Regions from separate parts of the Mesorhizobium sp. M0968 genome, predicted to be linked through region 4. Evidence: predicted binding sites of a transcription regulator. Region 4 holds the regulator's gene; each other region holds the start of a gene.
The links. The regulator PhoB, encoded in region 4, activates phosphate uptake and scavenging genes when phosphate is short. The targets are predictions, from matches to a motif close to TGTCATNNANCTGTCAT.
Positions count from the first base shown of each region.

Region 1: a site for PhoB is predicted at 691-707, ahead of NKH67_RS28340 (ceramide glucosyltransferase). Genes of this name have one in related genera too.
Region 2: a site for PhoB is predicted at 642-658, ahead of NKH67_RS24165 (PhoX family protein). Genes of this name have one in related genera too.
Region 3: a site for PhoB is predicted at 929-945, ahead of phnF (phosphonate metabolism transcriptional regulator PhnF). Genes of this name have one in related genera too.

Region 1 is NZ_JAMYNL010000026.1:20,385-22,581, reverse strand. It holds gene NKH67_RS28350 (Hsp33 family molecular chaperone) at 1-185, shown strand, start outside; gene apaG (Co2+/Mg2+ efflux facilitator ApaG/CorD) at 192-584, opposite strand; gene NKH67_RS28340 (ceramide glucosyltransferase) at 812-1,966, shown strand; gene NKH67_RS28335 (O-succinylhomoserine sulfhydrylase) at 2,003-2,197, opposite strand, start outside.
Region 2 is NZ_JAMYNL010000017.1:60,631-62,827, reverse strand. It holds gene NKH67_RS24175 (phosphatase PAP2 family protein) at 1-172, opposite strand, end outside; gene NKH67_RS24170 (hypothetical protein) at 187-525, opposite strand; gene NKH67_RS24165 (PhoX family protein) at 725-2,197, shown strand, end outside.
Region 3 is NZ_JAMYNL010000016.1:22,339-24,535, forward strand. It holds gene phnH (phosphonate C-P lyase system protein PhnH) at 1-386, opposite strand, end outside; gene phnG (phosphonate C-P lyase system protein PhnG) at 386-847, opposite strand; gene phnF (phosphonate metabolism transcriptional regulator PhnF) at 983-1,726, shown strand; gene NKH67_RS23380 (zinc-binding alcohol dehydrogenase family protein) at 1,745-2,197, opposite strand, start outside.
Region 4 is NZ_JAMYNL010000001.1:207,366-209,562, reverse strand. It holds gene pstB (phosphate ABC transporter ATP-binding protein PstB) at 1-184, shown strand, start outside; gene phoU (phosphate signaling complex protein PhoU) at 217-924, shown strand; gene phoB (phosphate regulon transcriptional regulator PhoB) at 941-1,630, shown strand; gene NKH67_RS01060 (ROK family protein) at 1,640-2,197, opposite strand, start outside.

The DNA.
Region 1 (2,197 bases), on a different contig from region 4:
TGTTCGGCGGGGTGCCGGTCGCCGACCAGTGCTCATGCTCGAGGGAGAAGATCCACGGCATCCTCGAAGGCTTTTCCGCCGAGGAGATCAGGGACAGCACCGAGGATGGCAGCATTCACGTCGCCTGCGAATTCTGCTCGAAGCAATATGACTTCGACCCGGCGGAGTTTGCAGCGGCCGGATGACCGCCGTCAATTGACGGTGCGCCGCATTCCCGGCAAGTCGAGCGAGAAGGCGGGGATGGCGACGTCGAACGTCTCGCCCCGCCTGTTGCGCATGGTGTAGTGCCCGACCATGATGCCGGACGGCGTCGAGAGCGGGCATCCAGACGTATACTGATAGCTGTCGCCGGGGTTGAGTCCGGGTTGCTCGCCGACGACCCCGGGGCCGCGCACTTCCTCGACCTTGCCGGTGCCGTCGGTAATGTGCCAGTAGCGCGACAGAAGCTGCACGAACTCATCCGACTGATTGTCGATGGTCACCTGATATCCCCAGACATAGCGGTTTTGCGGAGGGTCGGAGTGATCCTCCAGATAGAACGGCCTGACCTGCACTTCGATGTTGCGGGTGACGGCGCTGTACATAAACTGCTCCAAAGCAATGTAGATGGAACTTTCGACGCTCAGCGCAGTTTGATCAACGATGCGCGTCATCTCCTTGCCCGACTCGAGCGCAGGTGCCGAAAAACAATGTCATTTAAGTGACACATGACAATGATGGTGTGCAGGCTTGTGCCGGGCGACTCAGCGTTCTGTCGAATTGTTGAAAACGGCCGTCATGCGGCCGGCACTTCTGGAGTGACCAGATCTCGATGGAACCGACATTCGCAGCCGCTCTCCTTTCCATAGCCCTCCTTCTTTCAAATCTCGCCAGCATCCTGTTGGCTTCGCTGAAGCTGAAGCGACCAGCCAGGATCGCATCGCCCGCGGCCAACGCGCCGCCGGTATCGATCGTCATCCCGGCGCGCGGCGTCGAGCCGTTTGCCGAAGAGACGCTGGAGCGCGCCTTCTCACTCGACTGGCCGCGCTACGAACTCATCTTCTGCGTTGCCCATGCCGACGACCCGGTGGTCAAGCCGATCACCGCCGCAATGGCGCGCTTTCCAGCTATTCGCGCCCGCCTTCTAGTCGGTGACGACCGCATCAGCGGCAATCCAAAACTCAACAATTGCGTGAAGGGTTGGGAAGCGGCGCATTATCGCTGGGTCATCCTTGCCGATTCCAATGTGCTTATGCCGAGCGACTACGTCCAGCAGCTGATGGCGGCATGGCGGCATGGCACTGGCCTCGTCTGCTCGACGCCGATCGGCTCACGGCCGGACGGCTTCTGGGGGGAGGTCGAATGCGCCTTTCTCAACACGCTGCAGGCACGCTGGCAGTACGCTGGAGAGGCGCTCGGCCTCGGCTTCGCGCAGGGCAAGAGCATGTTGTGGAACAAGCCGATGCTCGACGCCAATGGCGGCATCCGCGCGCTTGCCGCCGAGATCGCCGAGGACGCCGCCGCGACCAAGCTGGTCAACGGGCTCGGACTGCGGGTCAATCTTGTCGCCTCGCCCTTCGAACAGCCGCTCGGCCGGCGCACGCTTGGCGAGATCTGGTCGCGGCAGGCGCGCTGGGCGCGGCTGCGCCGCGTCACCTTCGCGCTGTTCTTCGCCCCCGAGATCCTGATCGGCGCGGCGCCGCCGCTGGTGCTTGCGCTGATCGCGGCGGCTGACGCCGGCGTCAGCCTGCCGGCAACCGCCATCGCCGTGCTGGTCGCGGCCTACCTGCCGGAATGCGCCTTGGCCTCGGCCAAGGGATGGCAGCTGTCGCCGCGCACGATCCCGGCGATGATGGCGCGAGACCTGATGCTTCCCGCCATTTGGGCGCGCGGATGGCTGAGCGGCGCCGTCGACTGGCGCGGCAATGTGATGACTATCCAGACCAAGGCCGTCGCGGAGCTGGAAGAGACCCCGTCCGGCGCCTGATCGGCGCGTCCCCGCTCGCCTCTGTTCGGCCAGCCCTTATCCGGCAACTCTCAGTGCCTGCTCGATGTCTTCGAGCAGGTCGTCGGCGTCCTCAAGGCCAACTGACAGCCTGAGCGTTCCCGGTCCGATGCCGAGCTCGGCGCGGGCCTCATCGGTCAAGTTCTTGTGCGTCGTCGTGGCCGGATGGGTGATCAGGCTCTTGGCGTCGCCGAGATTGTTGGAAATGAGCAC
Region 2 (2,197 bases), on a different contig from region 4:
GCCCGGCCTTGCGGAAGGCAAGCAGGATTTCGGTGTCGAAGGCATGCGGCGTGGTGGCCCGCGCCAGCTCCATCAGCTCCTCGAACCCCCACAGCCCGCCGGCAATGACCAGCCCGGCCAGCAGAACCGGGAACTCCAGCCAGTTGCGCAGTCTGCTTGCAATCTTCTTCATCGGCCCGATCGCAGTTACAGCCTTTGCAGATAGGGCCCGAGCGTGATCAGCGCCACAGCTGCGATGGCAAGCACGATGCCGGTTGCCTGTAAGGCATTGACGCGCTCGCCGAAGAAGACCAGCGCCACCACATTCACCGACACCAGCTGGATCACCGCCGACAGGCTGAACGACACCGACATGCCGAATTCACGGATCAGCCTCAGCATGATCAGATTGCCCAGCGAATAGAGCGCCAACGTCAGCACAATCTTGCCGAGGCTCGGCGCCAGCCCCCACTGTTTTGCGGCCATCGCCGCCAGCAGGAAGATCACCGTCGAAACGCAGAGCTGCCCAAGTCCCCAGAAACTCACTTTGTTCCTCCCGATGCGGTCCCTACCGCCTGCCGCAGCTCTTGTTTCCGAAGCGCCGGTCGCGGTCAAGCGGGGCCGATGTTGGATACGAAATCGCAGGTGGCAATTAGCCGGCATGTCATCAAACTGTGACCTGCCGGTAATACCGGATTGGCCAGGCAACACGCTCCAGCAATCCATCCAGCCAGAGGCAGGCCCTATGACCGAACATCGCACCCCTGACGCCCATTTCCGCACCAGCCTGCTCGAGGAAAACGATGGGCCAGGAGCCAATCCCACCGACAACCGCACCATGGGTGAGATCATCGCCGCGCGGTTCTCGCGCCGCGGCTTCCTCAAGGGTTCGCTTGCCGTCTCGGCCATAGCCGCTACCGTCAGCCCGCTGGCGCTGATCACCGCCGACAACGCCCGCGCCGCCAAAGGCTCCGCCTTCACTTTCGACGAGCTCGAGGCCGGCATCGACGACAAGCATCACGTCGCACCTGGCTATGACGCCGACGTGCTGCTGCGCTGGGGCGATCCGCTGTTCGCCGATTCGCCGGGATTCGATCCGACAAAACAGTCGGCGGAAGCCCAGGCCAGACAATTCGGCTACAACAACGACTATGTCGGTTATATCCCGATCGACGGCTCGGCCGAGCACGGCCTGCTGGTCGTCAATCACGAATACACCAATCCGCACCTGATGTTTCCGGGTCTCGTCACCATCGTCGATGGCAAAGCCAAGCAGGCGCCCCTCAGCAAGGAGCAAGTCGATGTCGAGATGGCCGCGCATGGCGGCACTATCGTCGAGATACGCAAGGTATCAGGCAAATGGCAGGTCGTTCGCGACGGCAAGCTCAACCGCCGCATCACCTCCAACACCGAGATCGCGCTCTCCGGCCCGGTCGCCGGCCACGACCGCGTCAAGACCAGCGCCGATCCGACCGGCACGAAGGTCATCGGCACCATCAACAATTGCGCCGGCGGCGTCACGCCGTGGGGCACCTATGTCATGGCCGAGGAGAACATCCACGGCTATTTCTCGGGCGAGCTGCCGCAGGGGCATAAGGAAGCCGCCAATTACAAGCGCCTCGGCATTCCCGAAGGTGCCTATGAGTGGGCAGCGCATTACGACCGTTTCGACATCGGCAAGGAGCCTAACGAGCCGAACCGCTTCGGCTGGATCGTCGAGGTCGACGTCCAGGATCCGACTTCGGTGCCGAGGAAGCGCACCGCCATGGGCCGCTTCAAGCATGAGGGCGCCGAATCGATCGTCGCCCAGGATGGCCGTGTCGTCTTCTATCTCGGCGACGACGAGCGCTTCGACTATGTCTATAAGTTCGTCACCACAGGCAAGTTCGATCCGGACAACCGCGCCGCCAACATGGATTTGCTCGACGACGGCACCTTGCATGTCGCCAAGTTTGCCGACGACGGTTCGGTCGAATGGCTGCCGATCGTCTTCGGCCAAGGGCCGCTGACGGCGGAGAACGGCTTTGCCAGCCAGGCCGACGTGCTGATCGAGACGCGCCGCGCCGCCGACCTGCTCGGCGCCACCAAGATGGACCGCCCGGAAGACATCCAGCCCAATGCCGCCAACGGCAAGGTCTATGTCATGCTGACCAACAATTCGAAGCGCAAGGCCGACCAGGTCGACGCTGCCAACCCGCGTGCCGAAAATGCCTTTGGC
Region 3 (2,197 bases), on a different contig from region 4:
AGCGTCGTGGAGCGATCGGGATAATCCTGGGTGCCTTGCGAAAACCCGTCGAGCGCCATCATCTCGGCCGGCGTGGCGATCAGCGCGAAATGCGCGTCGGCCGGGGTGTTGGCCAGCGGCGCGCCGGTATGAAAGCCAAGCCAGGATTTCACCGTCGCTGAAGCCTGCAAGGCGTGGTCGAGCCAGAGCGGCGTGTCGTTATCGCACAGCGCCAGCGCAACGGCCCCGGCGGTGGCCGACAGCGGCACCGGGGGGTGGGCGAGGGCCGGCAGCGGCTGCACACTGCCTGGCCGCGCCATCGCGTCCATCACGGCACGGAATACGGTCTGGGCATTGAATACCGGATCGGCGAAGCCGCCTTCAATGGATTGAGTGGCGATATCCATCAGTCTTCTCCGCGCACCATGGTGAAGAAATCGACCTTGGTCGCCGCCGTCTCGGCGCGGCGCTGTTCACGCGCCTTGGCCAGTGCCGCTTGCAAGGGCGCAACGATCCTGATCTCGACCTCATTGCGGTGGGCCGGGTCCTGCCACAGCGCATCGGCGATTGCCGCCAGCCTTGCCTTCTGCTTGTCGCGGCCGAGCGCGTAGCAGTGGCCGACATGGCCGGACGCAAGCCGCACCGTGGCACGGGTGACCGTCGCCTCGCCGACATTGAAAGGGGCACCACCGCCGCCGATGCGGCCGCGCACCGTAACCAGGCCGGTTTCGGGGCCACGCAGAAGTTCCGCTTCGCAAGGCAGGCCGGCTTCGTCCCAGAGGCGGACGATGTCGTCGCCGGCCGATTGCGCCAGCGTCGCCATCACGGCCTTGCGCTCGGCCTGCTCTCGCGCTTCCCGTCCTCGCATGGCCGGTGCTCCTCGTCTGCCTTCATTTGTCTATTGATATAGACAACTATACAAATTATATCCATTATCTAGCGCGTGTCCATGACGGGCACGTGACACGGACCAAAAGATCGGCGCGAGGAATTGGGGCGGGAGATGATCGGACGAGCCAACAGCATCGAGCGGCGCAGCGGTGTCGCGCTGTGGCGGCAGATCGCCGACCAGATCCTGCATTCGATCGCCGCCGGCGATTTTCCCGAGAATGCCGCGCTGCCGCCGGAGATCGCGTTGGCCGGACGCTATGGCGTCAACCGCCACACGGTGCGTAGCGCTATCGCAGCGCTGGTGCAGGAGGGTGTGCTCAGGGCGGAGCAGGGGCGCGGCACCTTCGTGCTGTCGCGCAAGCGGCTGTCTTATCCGATCGGCGCCCGCACCCGCTTTTCCGAGGGATTGCAAGGACAGGCGTCCGAGCGGCATATCACCTTGCTCGCGTCATCGATCGAGCCGGCCAACCGTCGTGTCGCAGAGGGCTTAGGCCTTGCGACGGGGGCCGATGTGATACGCCTGGAAACGCGCGGCGAAGCCGATGGAATGCCGGTGTCCCGCGCGGCCGGCTGGTTCGATGCCAGGCGCTTTGCCGGCATCGATGCCGCCATGGCGGAAACCGGTTCGATCACCGCATCGCTGGCACGTTTCGGCATCGACGACTATCTCAGGCAATCGACCGTGCTGTCGGCGCGCCATGCCGATGCCGCCGATCTTGCGGACCTCGAACTGCAGCCCGGCGCCATCGTGCTGGTGACGGTCGCCGTCAACGTCACGCCCGACGGTCAGCCGATACAGTTTTCGGAGTCGCGCTTCCCGGCCGAGCGGATCGAGCTCAAACTGTCGGCGCTCTGAGATGCGGCAGCCCTGGCATCATCCGACTTGAATGACGGCCTTGATCAGGCCGGACTTCTCATGCGCCCAGCGGGCGAGGTCGTGCGGCGTCTCGCCAAGCGTGGTGCGGTGGGTGACCAGCTTTGCCAGCGGCAGCGCGCCGTTGCGGATCGAGGCGGCGACATGATCGAAATCGACACCCAGGGCGTTGCGGCTGCCGATCAGCATCATCTCGCGCTTGTGGAATTCGGGATCGGAAAAGGCGATGTCGTCCTTGACGACGCTGACCAGGACCAGCGCCCCGCCGTGCGCGACATGGGCGAAGGCCGACTGCACCGACCGGGTGTTGCCGGTGGCATCGAAAACCACGTCGAAGCCGTCGCCGCCGGTTGCTTCCCGCACCAGGTCGGCAGCGGCGCCCCGCGAGACGTCGAGGGTCGCGAAGCCGAGTTCGTTTTCGGCAAAACCAAGCCGTTCAGCACTCATGTCGAG
Region 4 (2,197 bases):
CGAGTTGCAAGCCGACTACACGATCGTCATCGTCACCCACAACATGCAGCAGGCGGCGCGCGTGTCGCGCCAGACCGCCTTCATGTATCTGGGTGAACTGGTCGAGTTCGACCGGACCGAGAAGATATTCACGTCGCCCCGCGAGAAGCGCACGCAGGACTACATCACTGGCCGCTTCGGCTGAGCCGTTCCGATCATGCATATGAGGACAGGACCATGGGCGAACACACAGTCGCTTCTTTCGACGAGGATCTCGAGCAGATCAGCAAGCTGATCCGCGACATGGCCGACCTCGCCGGTTCGATGGTCGGCGGGGCGACCAAGGCCCTGTTGAATTCCGACAACGTGCTGGCGCAACGCGTCGTTTCCGACGACGCCATCATGGATGCGCGTCAACGCGAACTGGACGACCGCGCCATCACCCTGATCGCCAAACGCCAGCCGATGGCCCACGATCTTCGCCATGTGGTCGGAGCGATCCGCATGGCGGGCGACCTCGAACGCATCGGCGACCTTGCCAAGAATATCGCCAAGCGCGTGAGTGCGGTCGGCCTCAGCGCCACGCCGCGGGACCTGTCGCATTCCATCGACGCGATGGCGCAGTTGGTTCTCATCCAGGTGCAGGGTGTCATCGAGGAATATGCTGCAGGCGATGCGGCCGCGTTGGCCAAGCTTCGTGCCGCCGACGAGCGCATCGACGTTAAATACACGTCCGTGTTCCGCGAGCTGTTGACCTACATGATGGAAGATCCGCGCAACATCACCGCTTGCACGCACCTGCTGTTCTGCGCCAAGAATCTGGAGCGGATCGGCGACCATGTCACCAACATCGCCGAAAATGCGTATTATGTGCTGACCGGCGAGCAATTGCCGGTCAATCGTCCGAAGCAGGACGAAACGACAATGTCCGCACCGGTGACATGATGGGGGTGCCCAGCCGATGATCGCACCACGCATAATGGTGGTGGAGGACGAGGAGCCGTTGGGTGTGCTGCTCCGCTACAATCTCGAATCCGAAGGCTACCAGGTCGAGGTGGTGACACGCGGCGACGAAGCCGAGATCCGTTTGCAGGAGAATGTGCCCGACCTTTTGGTGCTCGACTGGATGATACCAGCGGTTTCCGGCATCGAGCTCTGTCGTCGGTTGCGGGTGCGCCCCGAAACCGAGCGGCTGCCGATCATCATGCTGACCGCGCGCGGCGAGGAGAGCGACCGGGTGCGCGGTCTTTCGACCGGCGCCGACGACTATCTGGTCAAGCCGTTTTCGACACCGGAATTCATGGCCAGGGTCAAGGCGCTGCTGCGGCGCGCCAAGCCGGAAGTGCTGTCCAGCGTGCTGAAGGTCGGCGACATCGTGCTCGATCGCGAATCGCACAGGGTCTATCGCAAGAAGAGCGAAATCAGGCTCGGGCCGACCGAATTCCGGCTGCTCGAGTTCATGATGCGGCATCCGGGCCGTGTCTTCTCGCGCAGCCAGTTACTCGATAATGTCTGGGGCGAGACAATCTACATCGACGAACGCACCGTCGACGTGCATGTCGGGCGGCTGCGCAAAGCCGTCAACAACGGCCGGATGCCGGATGTCATCCGCACCATCCGCGGTGCCGGCTATGCGATCAGGGAAGATTGACCCGCCTGGTCAGGCTACGTTCTTTCTGACGCTGGGCCTCATTTGCGCGCCCGGCGCGAAAATCTCCTGGTCGACGAAGCTTAACGCCCGCATCGCGCAGCCTTCGCGGATCAGCGGCAATTCGTTCGGCTCTGTATCGAAGGAGATCGAGCCTGAATGCTGGCCGCCGGCGGTCTGGGCGATTGCCTTCCGCAAGGCCGGCTCGATCAGATCGAAGGCGGCGGCACTGGCGCCGACCATCGCGACCGGTGCCGGATCGATCAGCGCGAACAGCGAGCCGAGACCGAAACCCAGCGCTTCGCCGGCCTTGCGGTAGGCCTCGCGTTCCGGCCCATCTTTCTCGCGCGCCCGGGCCGCCAGTGCTCGCATGTCGGCGTCGCTGACGTCGGCGACCGGTTCGCTGTCTTCGCTCATCTGCCTGGCGTTGCGCCAGATGGCGTAGTTGCCGGCATACGCCTCGATGCAGCCGCGCCGCCCGCAACGGCAGAGCGCGCCGCCCGGACGATGGATCATGTGGCCAAATTCGCCGCCCGAGGAATGCGTCCCGGTGAACAGTTCGCCCTTCAG